4 regions of the Shewanella sp. ZOR0012 genome follow, and region 1 is predicted to be linked to each of the others. Evidence: predicted binding sites of a transcription regulator. Region 1 holds the regulator's gene; each other region holds the start of a gene.
The links. The regulator MetJ, encoded in region 1, represses methionine synthesis genes. The targets are predictions, from matches to a motif close to TAGACGTCTAGACGTCTA.

Region 1 (3,150 bases):
TGTCGCGCAGTGACAACAACTTATATAAAAAGTTAGTGGTTTTACCCGCGGCAGACACCACCACCAGATCATCACTGTGGCCATGGGTTAACAGAATATGGGCGACTCGGCGGTAACAATCGGCATCGGCTAAGCTGGAACCACCAAATTTATGTAAGTGACAACGTGCCATCTATTATTCCTCTACTGACAAGCCGCTACGGCGGCCAATCCTGCTTGAATATCTGCAACTAAGTCATCGGCATCTTCAATACCAACCGACAAACGTAATAGGGTGTCTTTAATGCCAGCTTCAAAACGCGCCTGCGGCTCCATCGCCCTGTGGGTCATGGTCGCGGGCACGGCTACGAGACTCTCAACGCCACCTAAACTCTCAGCCACGCTGAATAAACTTAACGCATCTAAAAAGGCGACCACTTCGGCCTCGCCGCCCTTAAGCTCAAAACTCAGCATAGCGCCAAAACCTTTTTGTTGCTTGGCGGCAATGGCATGACCGGGATGATCCGCAAGACCTGGGTAATACACTTTACTCACGACTGGGCTGTTACTCAGTAACTCCACAATCCGCTCGGCATTACTTTGGTGCTCACGAATGCGCACAGCTAAAGTACGCAGGCCGCGCAGGGTTTGATAACTGTCGAAGGCAGAACCTGTTAAGCCTAAGGTGTTCGACCACCAATGTAAGGTCTCACCAATTTGGGGATCTTTGGCGATCACCGCGCCGCCCACCACATCACTATGGCCATTAATGTATTTCGTGGTGGAGTGGATAACGATATCGGCGCCGAGCAATAGCGGTTGCTGCAAAATCGGCGACAGGAAAGTGTTGTCCACTATCACTAACGCGCCCACACCATGGCTTGCCTTCGCGATAGCCTCAATATCGACGACTCGCAGCAAAGGGTTAGATGGAGTTTCAATCCACACCATTTTAGGTTGCTGGGCAATCGCTTGCGCAAGCGCTTGGCCGTCGGTTTGATCCACCACCAGCAGTTTAAATTGGCCTTTTTTCGCGAGGTTGGTGAATAAACGGTAAGAGCCACCGTAACAATCGTGAGGCACCACCAGTAAATCATCGGGGCCCAGTAAAGTGGTCACTAAGGTAATGGCTGCCATGCCAGTGCAAGTCACCACACCGGTTGCGCCCTTTTCCAGCTTTGCTAAGGCATCGCCTAAAATACTGCGAGTTGGATTGCCGGAACGGCTGTAGTCAAATTCGCGCGGATTTTTATGACCATCGAAGGCGTAATTAGTCGATAGGTAAATTGGCGGCACCACGGCGCCATATTGAGTATCGCTTTCGATACCCTGACGAACGGCCAATGTGGCTAATTGACGCTCGGTCACTAATTTGCCTGCGGTCATCGGGAACTCCTAAGTTCGCAAAGAGATGTCTGGACGTCTAAATGTACCTAAGCCCAGTGGTATCGTCAATAGGCGTTAAGACGTTTAGACGTCTAAACATAAAGAAATCTGTTTGCAATCGCTAAGAAATAGTAGCAATAATTTGACTGTAATCTGTAAGGGTTTAAAATCTGCCCCGAATTTAGCGTTATAACAGGTGAGTCAATGACTGAATGGAATGGGGAATACATCAGCCCCTATGCTGAACATGGCAAGAAGAATGAACAAGTAAAGAAAATTACTGTGTCTATTCCGCTCAAAGTGCTAAAAGTCCTCACGGATGAACGTACGCGTCGTCAGGTCAACAACCTGCGCCACGCAACGAATAGCGAACTGTTGTGCGAAGCATTTTTGCATGCCTACACCGGCCAGCCTCTGCCTGATGATGCCGATCTGTCGAAAGAGTGCCCAGACAGCATCCCCGCTGAAGCGAAGCGGTTGATGGACGAAATGGGGATCGAGTGGGAAGATATGGAATAACGCTTAAGCGTCCATAATCCTGCCGTAACTAATTATTAGGGATCGTTAATGCTCATCAGGCGTGGTGGGTTAAAGTAACGATCCCTATTTTGTTTTGATGGAATCCTATGTTCTCCTTGATCGATCCACAAACGCTCGCTATTGCGTCTGTGATTGTGTTTTTAGGTGCCCTCACCCAGAGTCTGATTGGGTTTGGCTTAGCCGTGGTCGCCAGTCCGTTGCTGTATATCGTCGATCCCCAATTAGTGCCCGCCCCCGTGATTGTGATGGGATTTTCCATCGCGCTACTCACCCTATTGCGTGAACGCGGCCATTTAGAATTCAATGGCTTGCAATACGCGCTCATCGGTCGAGTGCCCGGTGGCTTTATCGGTGCCAGCCTGTTGCTGTTTGCGCCGCAGCCGATTCTTGGTTTAGCAATTGCCGCGATTGTGACGGTTGCCGTGGTGCTGAGCCTGTATAAATTCAGCCTGCCAGTGAATAAAGCGACGCTATTTGGCGCGGGAGTCGTCTCGGGGATCTTTGGCAATATCGCCGCCATTGGTGGCCCTCCGATGGCGATTTTATTGGCGGGTAAGGATGCTTCGCAGTTTCGCGCAGCGTTATCGGCCTTCTTTATCTTTAGTTCGACCATTGCCTTGGCGATTCTTGGGGTGACGGGCCTACTCGAAATCAAGCACTTTTGGCTGTCGCTAATGCTATTGCCCTCGGTCTTTTTAGGCTATCTCGTGGCGGGCAAACTGGTGGGAAATGTGGATAAACATAAGACCAAGATGGCGACCTTAGCCCTCTGCGCTATCAGCGCCTTAGTGCTCACGGTCAAATCAGTGATTGAGTTATTACCGCAATAACCTCCTGCCAATTGCAGTCAATCGCAGCCATAAAAAAGCACCGTTTAACGGTGCTTTTTGCTTGCAGGGATGCGTGTTGTAACCCATTTGAGTATCACTTAATCGCATTAAAGTAATACTCATATTTGTTGCGCTAGTTTGAATGCCATGGGTTAGAGCATTCGCTAACATCACTTAGCTCAGGTAACTTTGGCCTGCATACACAATAAAGTGTCTCAGGGCGAGCACGCCAGTTAAGCTGGCACAGGCCACCATAATCATTGCGCCCTTAGTGTGGCGAGTCGCTGCGGGAAGCAGCATAAACAGCAATGGCACACCAAAGCCAATCCCGACCACGCCAATCCAGAATACGCTTGCCCACACGCCAGAGGTGAGTGATGCCAGCGCCGCAGCCGCCGCTCCGCCCTTAAAGTAC
Region 2 (3,150 bases), 2.5 Mb from region 1:
GCAATTTCTAATGCTTGCCAAGCGCTGGCATCAAATACGGTATGCTCGGCAATGAGGGCACTTGCGGCTTGTGGTTGTAGAACCAATATAAATCGATCCGCATCTTTTAAAATGGCGCCATGCTCGATGAGAGTGAGTTCCTGAGTGACTTCACCATAGTGTTGGCTGACAAATTGTTTAGCCTGTTCACCCGCCACACCGAGTAATGTCCACTCATCAGAGGCATTGGTCAGGGTCGCCTTACTAAATACCGCATATTTTTGCAGTTGTGGCAGATCCACTGCAATAGTGTCCTTTGGCATCAACATCAACAGCGCATCTTGGATGGCAAAGGTGCGGAAGCTAGCCAGCATCTTTCCCTTAGGATCACAATGTGCGCCCCAGCGCCATTGGTTGGTTTCGAGTGAGCTGATATCTGTGGTCACTTGGCCATGGATAAAACTGCGGCCCTGTTCGCCAACCACTTTGATAAGGCCTAGGTGGGATAAGTTGGCGAGCATAAGTGGAGGCGTGGAGGCGTCCAGATCCCAATTGGGTGTCGAAACTGCAATAGTCATAGCGAGATCCTGAAAATGAAGGCGATGCAAGAGGCTTGATTGTAGCGGAATTCCTCTGGCCTCAAAAGCATAAGGCGCACATATCTTAAATGAAATGTGCGCCTTAGATGGGGGCAAACCTAAGCGGTTTAGGCTTTAGAACAACACGCGAGTACGCAGTGTGCCTTCAATGGCTTTAAGCTCAACCAAGGCTTCTTCTGCTTGGTGAGTGTCGACTTCCATTACCACATAACCGATTTCTGCCGTGGTTTGCAGATACTGAGCGGCAATGTTAATGCCTTTTTCAGAGAAGGCTTTGTTGATTTTGATCAGCACGCCTGGACGATTTTGGTGGATATGCAGTAGGCGTGAGGTACCTTTATGCATTGGCAGAGACACTTCAGGGAAGTTAACGGCCGATACGGTTGAACCGTTATCTGAGTATTTGGCTAATTTGCCTGCCACTTCGATACCGATATTTTCCTGTGCTTCGGCGGTGCTACCACCCACATGTGGCGTGAGTAGCACATTATCTAAACCGCGTAATGGGCTGATAAATTCATCATCATTCGATTGTGGCTCAATGGGGAAAACGTCAATCGCCGCGCCCGCAAGGTGACGCTCTTTTAGTGCCACCGTAAGCGCATCGATATCGACCACAGTACCGCGGGAAGCGTTGATAAAGATGCTGCCTTTACGCATAGCGGCGAATTCGGCAGTACTTATCATGTCTTTGGTTTGCGGCGTTTCAGGCACGTGCAAGCTCACTACATCGGACTGTGCCAGCAATTGCTCCATTGAATGGATTTGCTGGGCATTACCCAATGGCAATTTGTCTTCGATATCGAAGAACACCACACGCATGCCTAAGGTTTCTGCCAGGATCCCCAGCTGAGTTCCAATATGGCCATAGCCTATCACGCCTAAAGTTTTGCCACGGACTTCGTAACTGCCTGCGGCAGTTTTCATCCAACCACCACGATGGGCGATAGCGTTACGTTCAGGAATACCGCGCATCAGCATGATGATTTCGCCTAATACCAGTTCAGCCACGCTGCGAGTATTAGAGAATGGTGCGTTAAAAACGGGGATACCGAGTAATTCGGCGGTCGCTAAATCCACTTGGTTAGTGCCGATACAGAAACAACCAATCGCAATTAATTTTTCGGCACGTTTTAATACATCGGCGGTGAGTTGGGTACGGGAACGAATACCAACAAAATGAGCATCTTTGATGGATTCATGCAGGGCTTCATCACCTAACGAGGCTTTGTGATACTCAATGTTGGTGTATCCCGCGCGTTCAAACACATCTACCGCAGATTGGTGGACGCCTTCCAACAACAGGATTTTGATCTTATCCTTGTCAAGCGAATGTTTCGCCATGATATGGGTACCCTCTAATTAATTGAAGTGGTTCTTGTATGTTATGCTGACAACCTTGGCTCATCAAAGTAGCACTTTTTTTGCTCACTGTGGAGGGCTAGATGGCTAAAGTTAATATTCTAAAATTAGAACAATATCGCATAAGAGGAAGAAACATTGAATAATAAAATCGCTTGGTGCGGTATTTACCTCTCAGTATTAGTCTGGTCGGCGATAAAACCTGCTGATACTTTCACTTGGTGGCTTGAAGCTTTACCTGCATTAGTGGCGGTTCCGCTATTATTTTTTACCCGCAAACGCTTTGAGCTAACCCCAATAGTGTATTTTTTAGTACTTGTACATTGTTGTGTGCTGTTTGTCGGCGCGCACTATACTTATGCTGAAGTGCCATTATTTGACACCATTGCCCAATGGATGGGCAGTGAACGTAACAATTACGACAAGGTCGGGCATTTCGCTCAAGGCTTTATTCCTGCCATGTTGGCCCGTGAGATTATGTTACGCAATCAAGCCGTCAAACCCGGCGCTTGGTGCGCTTTTTTGGTCACTTGTTTTGTACTCGCTTTCAGTGCTTTCTATGAGCTTATTGAGTGGTGGGTGGCCGCTGCAACGGGCGAAGGTGCTGAGGCATTCTTAGGCACACAAGGTTACATGTGGGATACTCAATCGGATATGTTTTTAGCCTTAATTGGGGCCATCGTGGCGCTACTCAGTTTATCCCGTGTGCAGGATAAGCAAATCACTAAACTCCTGACTCAAGCCTAATCGTAGTCTGAGAACATCCAATCCCCTTTGAATTAGATTCAAAGGGGATTTTTATTCTCAAAAATGTCATCTTCAGGTGTTAATTTTTTGTTTAAACTTTCGATTGATGTTTTCATAGACTAAGGTATAAAGATGAATGTGATCTCTATCTCATTTAGTATTAATTGCTAGCAATTAAATACTATTTAGGGACTTAGTCGAATTTACTACATATAAATAGAGGTTATTAGTACATTTGGGTGATGGCATTCATACGGTAACTAGTCAAAATGGGCTATGTTAATGAGATGTATGCTGAGATTTAAGCAGATTTCATTAAGCCGGATAAAAAGATAATGAAATACTTTTCAGGGAGAAGAGTAAATTGGGTACTATCAATGAGTTAGTATTTTTACATCAAGTGGCGGCGCCTTGTCATCTAGCGATACTTGCTGAATCTATCGGATTGAAAACACGGATCGTT
Region 3 (3,150 bases), 1.5 Mb from region 1:
AACTTATGCATCACCTCCACGCCATCGAGCATGCCTTCGTCCATGTTGATGTCGATGATCTGCGCGCCGCTTTCTACCTGTTCACGGGCGACATCGAGCGCCTGCTCGAACTTGCCTTCTTTGATCAGCTTTAAGAACTTAGCCGAGCCAGTGACGTTGGTACGTTCACCCACGTTCACAAACAGGGTTTGGGCGTCGATAGTGAGCGGTTCCAAACCTGCTAAACGGCAGGCGACGGGGATCTCGGGTAATACCCGTGGCGCAAACGGTTCCACCGCTTCACGAATGACCTTAATATGCTCGGGCGTGCTACCACAGCAGCCGCCGATAATGTTGAGCATGCCTTCACTGGCCCATTCTTGGATAACGCTGGCCATGTCTTTTGGGGTTTCATCGTAACCGCCAAACTCGTTTGGTAGACCCGCGTTAGGGTGCGCCGAGACATAACATTCGGCGATGCGTGACAGTTCTTCAACGTAGGGACGCAGCTCTTTTGGCCCAAGGGCGCAGTTAAGGCCGATAGATAACGGCTTGATATGGCGAAGGGAGTTATAAAAGGCTTCGGTGGTTTGTCCGGTAAGGGTTCGACCCGAGGCATCGGTAATAGTGCCGGAGATCATCACTGGCAAACGTGCTGGCGAGTTAGCGCCAAAGAGTTCATCGAACACGGTTTCGATGGCAAATAAGGCGGCCTTAGCGTTTAAGGTATCGAAGATGGTCTCGACCATAATGATATCGGCGCCGCCTTCAATCAGGGCGCGGGTCGATTCGCAGTAAGCGGTCACTAACTCATCAAAGTGGATATTACGATATCCGGGATCGTTAACATCGGGGCTGATAGAGCAGGTACGGTTAGTGGGTCCTAACACACCGGCGACATAACGTGGTTTACCCGTGGCTTTTTCGATTTCATCACAGGCCTCACGGGCGAGGCGCGCACCTTCACGGTTAATTTCGGCGGACAGCGACTGCATATCGTAGTCGGCCATGGCGATAGTGGTGGCGTTGAAAGTGTTGGTTTCAATAATATCGGCACCGGCTAATAGGTAGTCGGTGTGAATTTGTTTGATGATGTGTGGCTGTGTGAGCACTAAGAGATCGTTATTGCCCTTAACGTCGGTATGCCAATCCTTGAAACGCTCGCCACGGTAATCGGCTTCTTCTAGCTTGTAGCCTTGGATCATAGTGCCCATGGCGCCGTCTAAAATCAGAATGCGCTTTGACAACTGGTTGCGAATGTCTGCCAGTGTTTGGCTGGCTCGATGGAGAGATATCGCCATAAATGATTACCTTTACTACAGCTAAGTTGAGTCCAAAAATATGCAATTCTGCGGTAAATTGCATTTTATTATTGAATGTCGTTCGTTATGATTTGGACATTTATACGTATAGACGTCCATAATACGCGACATCGGATTGTCAGGGCAAGGTGAAAGTCATTAGGAGCGAGAATCTAGAATCTAGAATCTAGATCCTAAGATTTTTAAAAGGCATATATGAAACAAGTTCGCTTATTACTGTTACGCCACGGGGAATGCGAAGGCGGGGCGATTTTACGTGGCAGAGTCGATGTTCCACTGAGCGAGAAGGGCTGGCGGCAGATGTCAGCGGCAGTCACTTTGCAGGCCAGAGAGTGCCACGGTATTTACAGCTCTACCTCAAGGCGCTGCGCTGAATTTGCCAAGGTGTTGGCGCTGGAGCCGCATTCCAGCTTGTCTGGGAGTTCACATTTAGCTGCACCAACGCCTTCGCCGCTTGAGGTCAACCTGCTGGAGGATCTACAGGAAATGGATTTTGGCGATTGGGATGGTCGCTTGCTCGATGAGTTATATCAACAGGATGGTGAGCGCATGGCGGCCTATTGGCAAGATCCTTGGACCGTGTCGCCGCCCAATGGTGAAACGATGGCAAGTTTTGAGGCTCGTATCGATGGCGCAATAGAGCAGATCCTCAATAAAGAGTTTGCCCTGCTGGCGTTGGATGATGAACAGGCCCACGGCGAGTGTAATGCCGATGCACCCACAGCCAATATCTGGGTTTTGACCCACGGCGGGGTGATCCGTCATTTAATGGCAAGAGGATTGGGGGCGGTGAGAACGGTAGGGTTTTACAGTCAACTGACTTTACCGGTTGCCGCGGTGGTGACGATTAATGTACTCGAAGATAAACATGGGACTCGATACTGGCGCTTAGACTGGCCATCGAGCCATGCTGATTGAGTTTGAAATCTTATGCTAAATGGGATGATGAACATTTTCTGATTTAAACTGCATTGCCTAATGAGCAAGATATAGGATAATGCTTTTCCCTGACGTTTGAGCCAGATAGCGCATTGTGTTCGCTAAGTTTAAATGTCGCAGAAATAGGTGTTGGGAATTTCGCTTTATCCTGCGCTATTCGCTTAAGGCAATAGTCGTTATAAACGCCGGATCAACCCAAACATAATAGGGAATCGGGGTGCTGCCCGTCAGCCAGCCCGAACTGTACCCGCAACTGTGAGTAGTTAAAAGAAGTGCCTAGAATCTAGAACCTAGAACCTTCTTTGCTACAAGTCAGGAGACCTGCCTATTTCTGTTTTCGCTGCGTGCAGCCTTAGTTCTCGAGCGGGTGACTCGAGGGAGCAGAAAATGATATTGATACGTTTCGCCCTGTGGCCCATGGTGCTACTGGGTTTGGGTACAAAATATGCCTGTGGGAGCAGCTTTTAATGAAGCCTTCCACGTCAACAGATGTGCAATCTTCGGTGGTGCTAGCTAATGTGGCACTCAATGTCAGCCAATTGAGTTGGACCATCGAAGGCAAAACCATTCTTTCAGGGATTAACTTTGCCCTACAACGCGGTGAAATGCTGGGATTAATCGGCCCTAACGGTGCGGGTAAATCCAGTTTACTGCGTTGTATATATCGTTTTATTCGCCCAACTCTGGGGCAAATCAGTTTGTTTTCGCAGGACATTAACGAGCTTTCGCCCAAGGCATTTGCCTGCAAAGTAGCTGTGGTGCAGCAGGATACGCCGCACTATTTTGATATGACCACAGAGCAACTCGTTGCTATGGGGCTCACGCCCCACAAAGGGATGTTCGATACTAATTCCAGCGGTGATAGTGAAAAAATTATCAAGGCGCTTGAAAAGGTAGGTCTTAGCCATAA
Region 4 (3,150 bases), 1.3 Mb from region 1:
AATCCACCACTTCATCACGAATTGCCAGCGCCAATTGGGTGGCAATGGTATCGCGGCTGATATCTTCACGGGCAAACGACCAATGTAGAATCGTCACCGGGCCCGTTAGCATGCCTTTGACGGGTTTGTCCGTCAGGCTTTGGGCAAATACAGCCCAATCAACCGTCATGGCTTTCGGGCGACTCACATCACCATAAATCAATGGCGGCTTAACGCAACGAGAACCATAACTCTGTACCCAACCATTTTTGGTAAAGCCCACACCTTCGAGCTGCTCACCGAAGTATTCCACCATGTCATTACGCTCGGCCTCACCGTGTACCAGCACATCGATACCAAGTTTAAGCTGGCGGTCTATGGTATCGCGGGTCACTTGCTGCAACTGCTCAGTATATTGAGCATCGCTTAGCTCACCCTTGCGCCATCGACTACGTAGTCCACGGATTGCCGGTGTTTGTGGGAATGAGCCAATCGTAGTTGTTGGCAACAATGGCAAACGGTACTTACGCTGCTGCACCGCTTGGCGCTCAGTAAATTCGCTCACACGTTCATAGTCGGCTGGGGTCAGCGCATTCACACGGGCGATCACTTTAGCATCCGCCGCCTGTGCTTTAGCCTCACGGCGAGCCACGCAGGTGTTAACTATCGCTTTGGCCGCGACAGACTCAGGGGCCAGCAGCAATTGACGCACATTCGCCAGTTCCAACAGCTTTTGCTTAGCAAATGCGAGCTGCTGACGTAGCGCCGGCGCGAGCGTTGTCTCTACCTCTAAATCCACAGGGCTGTGCAGCAGTGAACACGAAGTGCCAATCCATAAACGCTGGCCTAAGTCTCTGGCAACACTGCCGATACGCTCGACAATCTGATCAACCTCTGCCGCCCACACGTTACGGCCATTAACTACGCCAGCTGACAGAATTTGATCTGGTCTTAATGCATTAGCAAACAAGGCCAATTGTTCAGGGGCAGTCACTAAATCTAGGTGCACCCCCGCCACCGGCAGCGCGGAAACCAATGCCTGATGATGGCTAATGCTGCCATAGTAACTGGTGAGTAAAATCTTCACTTGAGCCGTTTTAAGCGCTTGATAAGCTTCGCTAATCGCTGCTTGCCAATCGGCGGCTAATTCGAGCGCCAAAATCGGCTCTTCAAGTTGCACCCAAGTCACGCCCTGCGCAGCAAAACGCGCGAGAATGTCGGCATAGGCCTTTAACAGATTTGGCAATAGGCTGAGTTTATCGAAATCCTGCTCCACGGTTTTGGCCAGATACAAGTAACTCACAGGGCCTAACAACACAGGCTTGGCTTGATAACCTAATGACTGCGCCTCGGCCACTTCATCAAAAAACTGCTCATAAGCGATAGAGAACACTTGGTCTTGCTTAAGCTCTGGCACTAAGTAGTGATAGTTAGTGTTGAAATACTTAGTCATTTCCGAGGCTGGCGCATCGATGCCACTTGGTGCGCGGCCACGGGCAACGCGGAATAAGGTATCAAGATCGATAGCACCCTCACCACGGTGGCGATCGGGGATAGCGTTTAGGGTCGCACTCAGGGTTAACACTTGATCGTAAAAGGCAAAATCCCCTACTGGCACTTGCTCAATTCCCGCAGCCACTTGCCATTGCCAATGGGTGCGCCGCAACTCCTTAGCCACCTCATGCAGTTCAGCTTGAGTGCTCTCACCACGCCAGTATTTTTCAAGGGCAAACTTTAATTCACGACGACGCCCGATACGGGGAAAACCAAGACTGTTTAATTGCATACCATATCTTCCTTTATTTGAGATAAGCCATATTCGGCACTAGCACCCAGCTGATGGTGTTTTCTTGGCAACTTTTCGCATTTAAGCCTAGATAAATCACAATGGGCGTCTGGACGTCTAGAAGTTTATTGTGATAGTCTCTATGCCAGCAACCGAATTGATTTCAAGCACAACATGAGCGAAATTCACTTGGAGTGATCATGATCGAACTAAGACATCTGCGAACCTTAATGGCCCTGAAGGAAAGTGGCAGCTTGGCGGGCGCAGCCAAAAAACGTTTTGTCACCCAATCGGCTCTCTCCCATCAAATTAAGGAGTTAGAGCAACGAATTAACTCGCCCATTTTTGTGCGTAAGAGCAAACCGCTCTCCTTTACTCAGGAAGGTGCACGCCTGTTGCACCTCGCCGAGGAGATCCTGCCTAAGGTGTTAGAGACGGAAACCGATCTCAAAAATGGGCTGGAAACTGAAACCAATCAGCTCAGAGTCGGGATTGAATGCCACAGCTGTTTTCGCTGGTTAATGCCAGTGATGGAGCAATTTAGGCAAGATCATCCCCAAGCAGAGTTAGATCTCTCAAGCCGTCATCTATTCGACTCGCTCAATGCCCTAGAAATGGGCGAACTGGATATAGTGCTGACCTCAGATCCCGTGCCAGGTCACTCGCTCGCCTATCAGCATTTGTTTGATTTTGAAGTGAAGTTAGTGGTTGCTAAGGATCATCCCTTAGCGAAAGAAGCCTATGTTACACCCAAGCAATTGGCGCGCTTGCCGATAATCAGTTATCCGGTGCCACTGGCGCGTTTAGATATTTACCGCCACTTTTTAGAGCCCGCGGGCATAGAAGCCGGCGAGCAAAAAACCTGTGATTTGACCATGATGTTATTGCAGCGCATCGCCTGTAAGGACGGTATCGCCGCCCTACCCAATTGGTCTATCAATGAGGGACATGGTTTGAGTTTAGCTTCAGTCAAACTCGGCCAAGAAGGCTTAAAACGCCCGCTATTTGGGGCTTATCGCCGCCACAGCGCGAACTCGGCCTTAGTGCAAAACTGGCTGCAACTAGTAGCAAGCGAAGGCTTAGCCCGCCAGCAAAAAACCAATTAAGCGTTGAAATATTTAACAAAAAAGCCTGCTATTGCAGGCTTTGTTTTTATGGGTGGTGCTTAGAGCGGGTTAAGCAATAAACCACGCATTGACAATACCCGGCGCAGAATTAACCCGGGGGAATTTTGATTACGGGTCTGGCGCAGATTGTGGGCGATCATAAACTCTTGGCGCAGATCTTGGTCAAGATCTAAGGCTTCAAAGGCTTCGATGGTTAAGGTTTGTTGCTGATTATCGATCAAAGACTTAATCACACTTAGCGGGAAAGATTGCTCAGAG

Region 2: a site for MetJ is predicted at 2,013-2,030, ahead of serA (phosphoglycerate dehydrogenase). Genes of this name have one in related genera too.
Region 3: a site for MetJ is predicted at 1,382-1,399, ahead of metH (methionine synthase). Genes of this name have one in related genera too.
Region 4: a site for MetJ is predicted at 1,876-1,893, ahead of metE (5-methyltetrahydropteroyltriglutamate--homocysteine S-methyltransferase). Genes of this name have one in related genera too.

The regions. Positions count from the first base shown of each region.
Region 1 covers NZ_JTLE01000094.1:1,793,458-1,796,607, reverse strand. Annotated here, with positions in the region: gene L976_RS09515 (bifunctional aspartate kinase/homoserine dehydrogenase II) at 1-172, opposite strand, end outside; gene metB (cystathionine gamma-synthase) at 184-1,347, opposite strand; gene metJ (met regulon transcriptional regulator MetJ) at 1,570-1,884, shown strand; gene L976_RS09500 (sulfite exporter TauE/SafE family protein) at 1,992-2,735, shown strand; gene nrfD (NrfD/PsrC family molybdoenzyme membrane anchor subunit) at 2,910-3,150, opposite strand, start outside.
Region 2 covers NZ_JTLE01000094.1:4,306,555-4,309,704, forward strand. Annotated here, with positions in the region: gene ygfZ (tRNA-modifying protein YgfZ) at 1-557, opposite strand, end outside; gene serA (phosphoglycerate dehydrogenase) at 693-1,922, opposite strand; gene L976_RS20570 (DUF2238 domain-containing protein) at 2,079-2,687, shown strand; gene L976_RS20575 (helix-turn-helix transcriptional regulator) at 3,052-3,150, shown strand, end outside.
Region 3 covers NZ_JTLE01000094.1:3,276,011-3,279,160, forward strand. Annotated here, with positions in the region: gene metH (methionine synthase) at 1-1,280, opposite strand, end outside; gene L976_RS15970 (histidine phosphatase family protein) at 1,497-2,219, shown strand; cobalamin riboswitch at 2,395-2,583, shown strand; gene L976_RS15975 (ABC transporter ATP-binding protein) at 2,708-3,150, shown strand, end outside.
Region 4 covers NZ_JTLE01000094.1:516,206-519,355, reverse strand. Annotated here, with positions in the region: gene metE (5-methyltetrahydropteroyltriglutamate--homocysteine S-methyltransferase) at 1-1,765, opposite strand, end outside; gene L976_RS04120 (LysR family transcriptional regulator) at 1,966-2,871, shown strand; gene L976_RS04115 (HDOD domain-containing protein) at 2,931-3,150, opposite strand, start outside.